DNA from 4 places in the Shewanella sp. 10N.286.54.B9 genome. Region 3 is predicted to be linked to each of the others. Evidence: predicted binding sites of a transcription regulator. Region 3 holds the regulator's gene; each other region holds the start of a gene.
The links. The regulator ArgR, encoded in region 3, controls arginine synthesis, uptake and breakdown. The targets are predictions, from matches to a motif close to ANTGAATANNTATTCANT.
Positions count from the first base shown of each region.

Region 1: a site for ArgR is predicted at 1,361-1,378, ahead of AB4135_RS06210 (aspartate aminotransferase family protein). Genes of this name have one in related genera too.
Region 2: a site for ArgR is predicted at 522-539, ahead of argC (N-acetyl-gamma-glutamyl-phosphate reductase). Genes of this name have one in related genera too.
Region 4: a site for ArgR is predicted at 1,148-1,165, ahead of argA (amino-acid N-acetyltransferase). Genes of this name have one in related genera too.

Region 1 covers NZ_JBFRIY010000017.1:76,074-78,281, reverse strand. Annotated here, with positions in the region: gene AB4135_RS06210 (aspartate aminotransferase family protein) at 1-1,134, opposite strand, end outside; gene AB4135_RS06205 (HDOD domain-containing protein) at 1,657-2,208, opposite strand, start outside.
Region 2 covers NZ_JBFRIY010000036.1:5,794-8,001, forward strand. Annotated here, with positions in the region: gene argE (acetylornithine deacetylase) at 1-512, opposite strand, end outside; gene argC (N-acetyl-gamma-glutamyl-phosphate reductase) at 788-1,777, shown strand; gene argB (acetylglutamate kinase) at 1,795-2,208, shown strand, end outside.
Region 3 covers NZ_JBFRIY010000044.1:148,138-150,345, reverse strand. Annotated here, with positions in the region: gene AB4135_RS16600 (Dyp-type peroxidase) at 1-172, shown strand, start outside; gene AB4135_RS16595 (cupin domain-containing protein) at 239-697, opposite strand; gene argR (transcriptional regulator ArgR) at 863-1,333, opposite strand; gene mdh (malate dehydrogenase) at 1,685-2,208, shown strand, end outside.
Region 4 covers NZ_JBFRIY010000036.1:144,092-146,299, forward strand. Annotated here, with positions in the region: gene rpmB (50S ribosomal protein L28) at 49-285, shown strand; gene rpmG (50S ribosomal protein L33) at 292-465, shown strand; gene argA (amino-acid N-acetyltransferase) at 1,234-2,208, shown strand, end outside.

The sequences.
Region 1 (2,208 bases), on a different contig from region 3:
AGTGAAACGTACCACGTTTGCACCCGCTACCAAGCTCATAACGCCCTCTTGGATACCGGCTACTAAGAACTCTTTAGCGCGTCCTTGGTACTTCTCATTAACGACTGCGCCAAGTAATAGGCCTTGACCACGTACTTCAGTGAATACGTCGTACTTATCATTGATCTTGTTTAGACCGTCACGTAGCAACTGCTCACGCTTTTTAACGCCATCTAACACTTCAGGAGTGTTAACAACGTCAAGTACTGCATTACCAATTGCACATGCTAGTGGGTTACCACCGTATGTCGAACCGTGAGTACCAATCTTAAGATGATCTGCGATCTCTTTAGTTGTCAGCATAGCTGCGATTGGGAATCCACCACCAAGTGCTTTAGCTGTAGTCAGTACGTCAGGTACCACATCGCCGCGCATGTAAGCATAAAGCTCACCAAGACGACCAACACCAGTTTGAACTTCATCAAATACCAGCAGCGCATTGTGCTTATCACAAAGTGCACGTACCGCTTTTAGGAATTCAGGATCTGCATCGATAATGCCACCTTCACCTTGAAGAGGCTCCATCATTACAGCACAAGTTTTGTCAGAAAATACTGCCTCTAGAGCAGCAATATCATTGAATGGTACGTGAGTAATGCTCTGTGGCTTTGGACCGAAACCGTCAGAATATGCCGCTTGACCACCGACACTTACAGTGAAGAAAGTACGACCATGGAATGCTTTATCAAATGCGATGATTTGATCTTTCTCAGCGCCAAACTTATCCATCGCGTAACGACGTACAAGCTTAAGCGCTGCTTCGTTTGCTTCTGCGCCAGAGTTGGCAAAGTAAACACGGTCAGCAAATGTTGCTTCAACAAGCTTGCTCGCTAATTCAAGCGCTGGCTCGTTAGTCATAACGTTAGATAGGTGCCAAAGCTTTTCGCCCTGCTCTTTTAGCGCACCAACCAAAGCTGGATGACAATGACCTAAACAATTAACCGCAATACCACCAGCGAAGTCGATAAACTCTTTACCTTCTTGATCCCAAACTCGGCTACCTTCGCCACGAACAGGGATTACAGCTGAAGGCGCATAGTTAGGCACCATAACTTCGTCAAACTGGGCACGTGTTAGATTAGTGTTAACGCTCATTCTTTCTCATCCTTTCTAATTTGCGACTACTTTTATGCAGTCGTTTTCCGCTTGATGCCTTTATCTTATGTAGGTGACATCGCGGTTGTTTGTTTTGCTAGGAGGACATTATTAGCGAAAATGTGATCAAAATACCAGTTTTTCACAACCTTCTAAGAGCTGTTCAGCCTTAATAGTGCATAAAGATTTGCAGAACTGAATTATCAACGCAGATATGGCGTGGGTTTAAGCATATTTAGTCATAAAAAAGTTATCTAGAGCCACTAATCGCTAAATATTCAAACTTATTGAATAATTAGCAAGGCCTATCTGGCCGTTATCGCGCTATAAAGCATTAATTCGTCACTTTTTTAGCCAGTACATGATTAACTAACCAAAATAGCCTTTTTTATAAAAAATTGTATACTATTTTTTGACTATAATTGGCAGATGTATGGACGTCTATATACTCATTCAGCATTAGCAATGATAGAGAATAGCCGATGTGCTTTTTGATAATGCTTTCGCGTTATTTATTTAACATCAGATTAAGGACAGCTTACGGTAATTTTGCGCATTCAATCGGATCAGCTCTTGCTCAGAAAGCTCATAATAGTCATACATTATCCGTCGCTCTGCAGCGGTAATATTTCCAGACTCCTGTAACAGATAAACACGAGCGAAACAGTTAGCTCTCTCTAACAACTTTGCGTCATCGTTCAGGTCAGCATATTTCAAACTGGTATTCATCGACTTGAGAGTCTTTGTTAGACGGCTTTGCTCAAAATCAAGTTGTTCCAACAACTGCCAATTCAATAAACCACTATGTTTCAACACCTGTTGGTACACATCCAATGCAGGAAACTCGGTCGCCATCACGGCATCGTAAAGTGCTTTATCACGACTGGCGCTTGCCTCTCTGAGCCAAGTTCCCCAAGTCGTATCGAACAGCTTGGCACAATTACTAATAACACTGGAGTTACCCAGTTGATTCATCAAACTGCAGCTATAGAGGAATGCGCGGTCGTTACCGTGCAACTCAACCAATGCTTGCGCCGCTATCGCGGTGATAATGCTATAACGCCAAAGCTTGCG
Region 2 (2,208 bases), on a different contig from region 3:
CTGGTGGGCTCACCAATAATGGCGTAATCAGGGCTGATCGATTTTGCGGCGGCAAATGCTTTTGCACCATTCATGGTCGTTTCTTCATCAGCGCTGGCAAGGATATGCAAAGGTCGCTTGAACTTATCCATTGGCAACTCTTTTAAGGCTTCTAGCACTAAAGCAAAAAAACCTTTCATGTCACAGGTACCTAAACCATACCAACGGTCATTTTTCTCAACCAGTTGAAAAGGGTCTTGGCTCCAACGCCCTTCATCAAATGGTACCGTGTCTGTATGACCAGCCAATAACAGTCCACCTTGGCCGCTACCATAAGAGGCGACAAAGTTATGTTTATCACGAGTATTTGCAACGGAGTGTGTTTGGCAGCTCATGCCTAAATCTGTAAACCAATTATGCAGTAGCGCAATAACGGCCTTATTGCTCATGTCATGCTGCGCCTCTAAAGCGCTGATCGATGGTGAACCGATTAGCTGAGTGAAGCTGCTTTTTAATGTAGGGAGTGTAGTCATTAAAAAATACCTAAATATATATTCAAATATATTGCATAATTAAATTTGTGTGTTAGTCTATCAAACAGCTAAGATAAGTACCATATTTTGATGGCCTTTAAATGAGAGTATATATGTTTAACCTAGTTCAATTATTAAATATTAAGGTCAATCCTACCCAATTCCTGCGACGATAAACTTGTCTTTAATGGTGTTCAGCCAGGGCTTAAGTTGTGCCCATTCTTTTTTTCGTTTTGTCATCTAAATTCAAGATAAAGGTTTTAAAGTCATAGACTATGAAAAATATAGCCATTATTGGCGCTAGCGGTTATACCGGCGCGCAGATCACTTCTCTCATAAACGCTGAATCGGAATTGTCCATTCAAGGTCTTTATGTTTCTGAAAATAGCTTAGATAAAGGTAAAGCACTTGCTGAACTGTACCCTACATACAGCCATATTAATCTTTGTTTAAGCCCGCTTAGCGATGATGCCAAAGCGGCGATTGTTGAGCAGGCTGATGCGGTCGTATTAGCGACAGACCATGTGGTGAGCTTGCATCTAGCGGCTTGGTTTTATCAACAAGGTCTAGCGGTGTTTGACCTAAGTGGTGCTTATCGTTTTGAAGCGTTAGACAAATATCCTAAGTGGTATGGTTTTACTCATGAATATCCACAAGTGCTTGCTGATGCTGTTTATGGTCTAGCGGAGTGGAATGCCGACAAAATTGCAACCAGCAAGATGATCGCTGTACCGGGTTGTTATCCGACTGCATCACTAACGGCGCTTAAGCCACTCGCTAATATGTTGACTGATGTAATGCCGGTAATCAACGCTGTCAGTGGTGTGACAGGGGCAGGCAGAAAAGCGCAACTGCATACTAGTTTTTGTGAAGTGAGCTTAACGCCATACGGCGTACTTGGGCATAGACATCAACCTGAAATTGCTACCCAGTTAGGCCAAGAAGTTATCTTTACTCCTCATTTGGGCAATTTTAAACGCGGCATACTTGCCACCATTACGGTACAACTCGCTAAAGGCACCACAGCTAAAGATATTGAAGCGGCTTATCAGTGTTATGACAACGCACCACTGGTAACTGTAAAACAGAATCAATTTCCTAAAATTGATGATGTAGTGCAAACACCTAACTGTCTTATCGGTTGGAAGTTTGACCCAGAAACAAATTATCTCGTGGTCACAAGCGCAATTGACAACTTAATGAAGGGTGCAGCGAGTCAGGCCTTGCAATGCATAAAGATTCATTTTAACGAATTGTTAAAATAACGACTTTGGATCCTAAAATGGCAACATTAAATACAGAACTGAATGCTAAGTCTAACGCCAAACCAGTGATGGTACTGAAGGTCGGTGGAGCACTTTTACAGTGTGAAATGGGCATGGCGCGTTTGATGGAAACCGCGGTCAAAATGATCGCCAATGGTCAGCCATTGATTATGGTGCATGGTGGAGGCTGCTTGGTGGATGAGCAGCTAAACGCAAATAACATGGTCACGCAGAAGCTAGATGGGCTAAGGGTGACACCTGCAGAACAGGTACCTGTCATTGTCGGCGCACTCGCTGGTACATCGAATAAAATCTTACAAGCTGCTGCAATCAAAGCTGGTATTACCAGTCTCGGTATGAGTCTTGCTGATGCCGATATGATGACGGCAAACATCAAAGACCCTCAGTTTGGATTTGTGGGAGAGGTTGAG
Region 3 (2,208 bases):
GTTAATGTTTATCTCTACTTGCGGTAATTCAGTTAACTTTGAAAAAATGCTGGAAAGTATGATTTATGGTGATAAAGAGGGAAATCATGATCATCTTATGCATTTTACTCAAGCTTTGACGGGGTCATCGTTTTTTGCGCCCTCGTTAGATTTTTTAGAAAAATCAGCTTAGTAACTCAATAACACTTACAAAAAAACGCACATTCAGTGCGTTTTTTGTAGCCATGAATTTACGTCATTAATCTTCATCTTTATCAAAGTAGCTACTAGGGCGACGGCTGTATACTTCGTTCATGCTGCGAACCAATACTTTATTAGTTTCTGGATAAACGACCACATCGTGAGCATCGCGGTTTCCCACAACAAGAAAGGTAAAGTCAGCGTTGCTTTGGTTGATAAACTGATGGGCTACGCCTGAATTAGCGGTAAAACAGATATAATTCCCCTCACTAAATTGGTGAGGCTCTCCATTGAGATAAAGGGTAGCCTCTCCTTGAATCGCGTAAATATGCTCTTCTTCTTTGGTGTGATAATGAGATAACGCAGAAGTCATACCAGGCGCTAATTTCTCCATGGTCACGCCAACTCTTTCAGCCCCAGCGGTATCACCAACATGTTTTTGTTTGCTGCCAAAATCGTCACCGTGAGACCAATATTCCCAGCCCACATCAGAAACACTAATTATTTTATTTTTCATTGTTATTATCCTCAACATAGGAATGCTGTCCTAGTTGGCAGTATAACGATATTGCGACAATAAAAAATTACATATTCAATATATTGTATAAACTAATGCTCTTTACTCGAGTAATAAAGGTAAGTAGGACGGATTTTCCGTCCTTTATATGGGGAAGTGAAAAAGCTAATCTGTGTAGTTAAACAAAGACTTAACTGTTTCTAAAGTATCTTCAATTTGCTGAATATTTGATGGACTGATAAAAATTGTATCATCGCCAGCGATAGTGCCAAGAATACCTTCTGGCTTACCTATTGAGTCGAGCAATCTTGCAATGAGCTGCGCTGCACCTGGGCTGGTACGCACTACAATCATCGACTGATTATGATCGACATCCAATACTAAGTTTTTAAGTGGGCTACCAGCAGTTGGAACACCAAGCTCTGCAGGCAAACAGTAAACCATCTGCTGTTTGGCATTTCTGGTTCTCACTGCGCCAAACTTACTCAGCATGCGGGATACTTTAGATTGATTGATATTACTAAAGCCTTCGCCTTGAAGGGCTACCACTATTTCGCTTTGGGAGCCGAAACGCTCCTCTTTAAGAATTGACTTAAATGTTTTAACTAATTCGTCTTGATTTTTGCTTGCTTGCATATTTTATTATTCTTTATTCAAAAAAATCCCTTGTATGATGATTATATTCGCCTTTCATGTCAAATGTTATTCGTTTTTCTGAATAATAATTCAAAATTAAAGCTTGGTTTTAGTTGTAAATCACTTTGTAGAGTATAAATTCTAATTATTTTGGCTTTAACATTTATAGGGTGTAACTTACCCAAAGCTAGGCGGGCTGGGCGCTGAATATGATTGCTCACTGAAAAGTGAGTCTAAAGTAGATTGAACACGACTAAGGGATAATTGAATTTTTGTTGTGAATCCAGTACTGTTGCGCCATTAGAAAAACAGATCTACATCACAAAAATCCAAGAATTGACGGAGATAACTATGAAAGTTGCTGTACTTGGTGCTGCTGGCGGTATTGGCCAAGCGCTTGCCCTACTATTAAAAACTCAATTACCTGCTGGTTCTAAATTGTCGCTTTATGATATTGCTCCTGTAACACCAGGTGTTGCGGTTGACCTAAGCCACATACCAACGGACGTTGAAGTAAAAGGATTTGCTGGTGAAGATCCTACAGCTGCACTTGAAGGTGCAGATGTAGTGCTAATTTCTGCTGGTGTTGCACGTAAGCCTGGTATGGATCGCTCAGATCTGTTCAACATCAACGCTGGTATCGTACGTAACCTCGTTGAAAAGTGCGCAGCGACTAGCCCTAAAGCGCTTATCGGTATTATTACTAACCCTGTCAACACGACGGTAGCGATTGCAGCTGAAGTACTCAAAAAAGCAGGCGTGTACGATAAGAATCGTTTATTTGGTGTGACAACTCTTGATGTTATCCGCTCTGAAACCTTCGTTGCAGCCGCTAAAGGCCTGAACGTTGCTGACGTGAAAGTTAACGTTATCGG
Region 4 (2,208 bases), on a different contig from region 3:
GTACATTAATGCTCGAGCGTTATATATATTGTTTTGGAGAAGTTTGACATGTCAAGAGTATGCCAAGTAACTGGCAAGAAACCAATGGTTGGTAACAACCGTTCGCACGCGAAGAATGCTACGCGTCGTCGTTTTTTACCTAACCTACAGAATCACAGATTCTGGTTAGAAACTGAAAAGCGTTTCGTTAAGCTACGTATCTCTACTAAAGGTATGCGTATCATCGATAAGAAAGGTATTGAAGTTGTTGTTGCTGAACTTCGTGCCCGCGGCGAGAAGGTATAATAAACCATGGCTAAATCTAAAGGTAATCGTGAGAAGATCAAGCTAGTATCTAGCGCTAAAACTGGTCACTTCTACACGACTGAAAAGAACAAGCGTAACATGCCTGAAAAGATGGAAATCAAGAAATTTGATCCTGTTATCCGTCAGCACGTTATGTACAAAGAAGCTAAAATCAAGTAATAACTTGTTTAAAGCATCTTCAAAAGCCTCTATTTTTAGAGGCTTTTTTTTTGCCTTAAAATTGCCGCACCACTAATACCAATTAGTATAAAGATTTGATCGCTCAGCGAGAGTTTAGCGGCTTTGAGGTAAGGTCATTAAATGCTCCTCGGTAACTGCTCCTGCGTTACTCTCGATAATTGCTCCTGCATTATTCTACCTTCGACCATCCTTGGTCTCGTACCTCCTATATCGGACCTCCAAGGAGGGAGGGAATGCCTTAAGCATGTCAGGAACATGCTAGGCCATGTGGTTCGCAATGAATGAAGAGCATAGTTAAACTAGGTTCAAGTTCATTAACGCTGCATTAGAGCCGCTAAAACCCTCTGAGTAGATCAACTTCTTATACTGATTGGTATAATACCATTGGTATAAACTCTCGCTGAGGCGAGCAATCTGATAACCATCTAGTTTCTGCAGTTTGACTGATAGCCATTTATCACCCTAGTCTTCACCTCCGCACTTTGAATTAAAGGTCTTAGTCATTTCTGAATTGATGACATTAATCAATGCCACCACCAGTAGGGTGTATTTTGCAACACTATGCACTTTTGTGTTTTTGTTAATATAAGCTAATTCTATTTGATTATCTCGCTTTTACTTGATATCACTGTTACATAACAATGAGAATAAATGCTTTTTAAATGAATTAAAATGCAATATCATGGTGGCGTTATTAATTAATCAGATTGTTGCGACTGTCTATTTAGACTTAAAGGTGAATTTAGCGTGCGTACTACAGAACTCGTCGATGGTTTTCGTCATTCAGCTTCCTATGTTAACGCCCATAGAGGCAAAACCTTTGTGGTAATGCTTGGTGGTGAGGCGCTTGCTCAGCCGCAGTTTAAGGCCATTATTAACGATATCGCGTTATTGCATAGCCTAGGGATTAAAATCGTCCTAGTGCACGGCGCACGCCCGCAGATTGATGAAGCACTGGCACAGCAGAGCTTAACTCCTGAATATTACAATGGTGTGAGGATCACTGAAGAGGATACCTTTAAAGTGATTAAGCAGGTTGTCGGTGCATTACAACTTGATATTACCGCTCGGTTGTCGATGAGTTTGAGCAACACGCCTATGCAAGGGGCACAAATCAATGTGGTTAGCGGTAACTTTGTTATTGCACAGCCGTTGGGGGTAGAAGACGGGGTTGATTACAGTCTCAGTGGCAGAGTGAGACGTATAGACACTCAAGGCTTAAAGCGTCAGCTGGATAATGGCGGCATTGTATTGTTAGGTCCTGTTGCTGCGTCAGTAACAGGCGAGAGCTTTAACTTAACGGCTGAAGAGGTCGCCACTCAAATTGCGGTCAAACTTAAAGCAGATAAGATGATTGGCTTTAGTGCCCATAAAGGGATTATGGATGAGGATGGCGAAGTCCTTGCCGAGCTGATGCCAACAGATGCACAAGCAATCCTCAATAATCTGCCAGAACAAGCGCCACTTTGTTTAAGCACCAAGGCATTCTTACAAGCCAGCATTGATGCTTGTAGAAATGGCGTCAGTCGTTGTCACTTTGTTAGTTATCTAGATGATGGCGCGCTGCTGCAAGAGCTTTTCTCCCGTGATGGTATTGGTACGCAAATTGTGACCGAAAGTGCCGAGCGTCTGCGCCGTGCATCTATTCGAGATATCGGCGGCATACTCGATCTCATTCGTCCATTAGAGGAGAAAGGTATACTGGTTCGGCGCTCAAGAGAG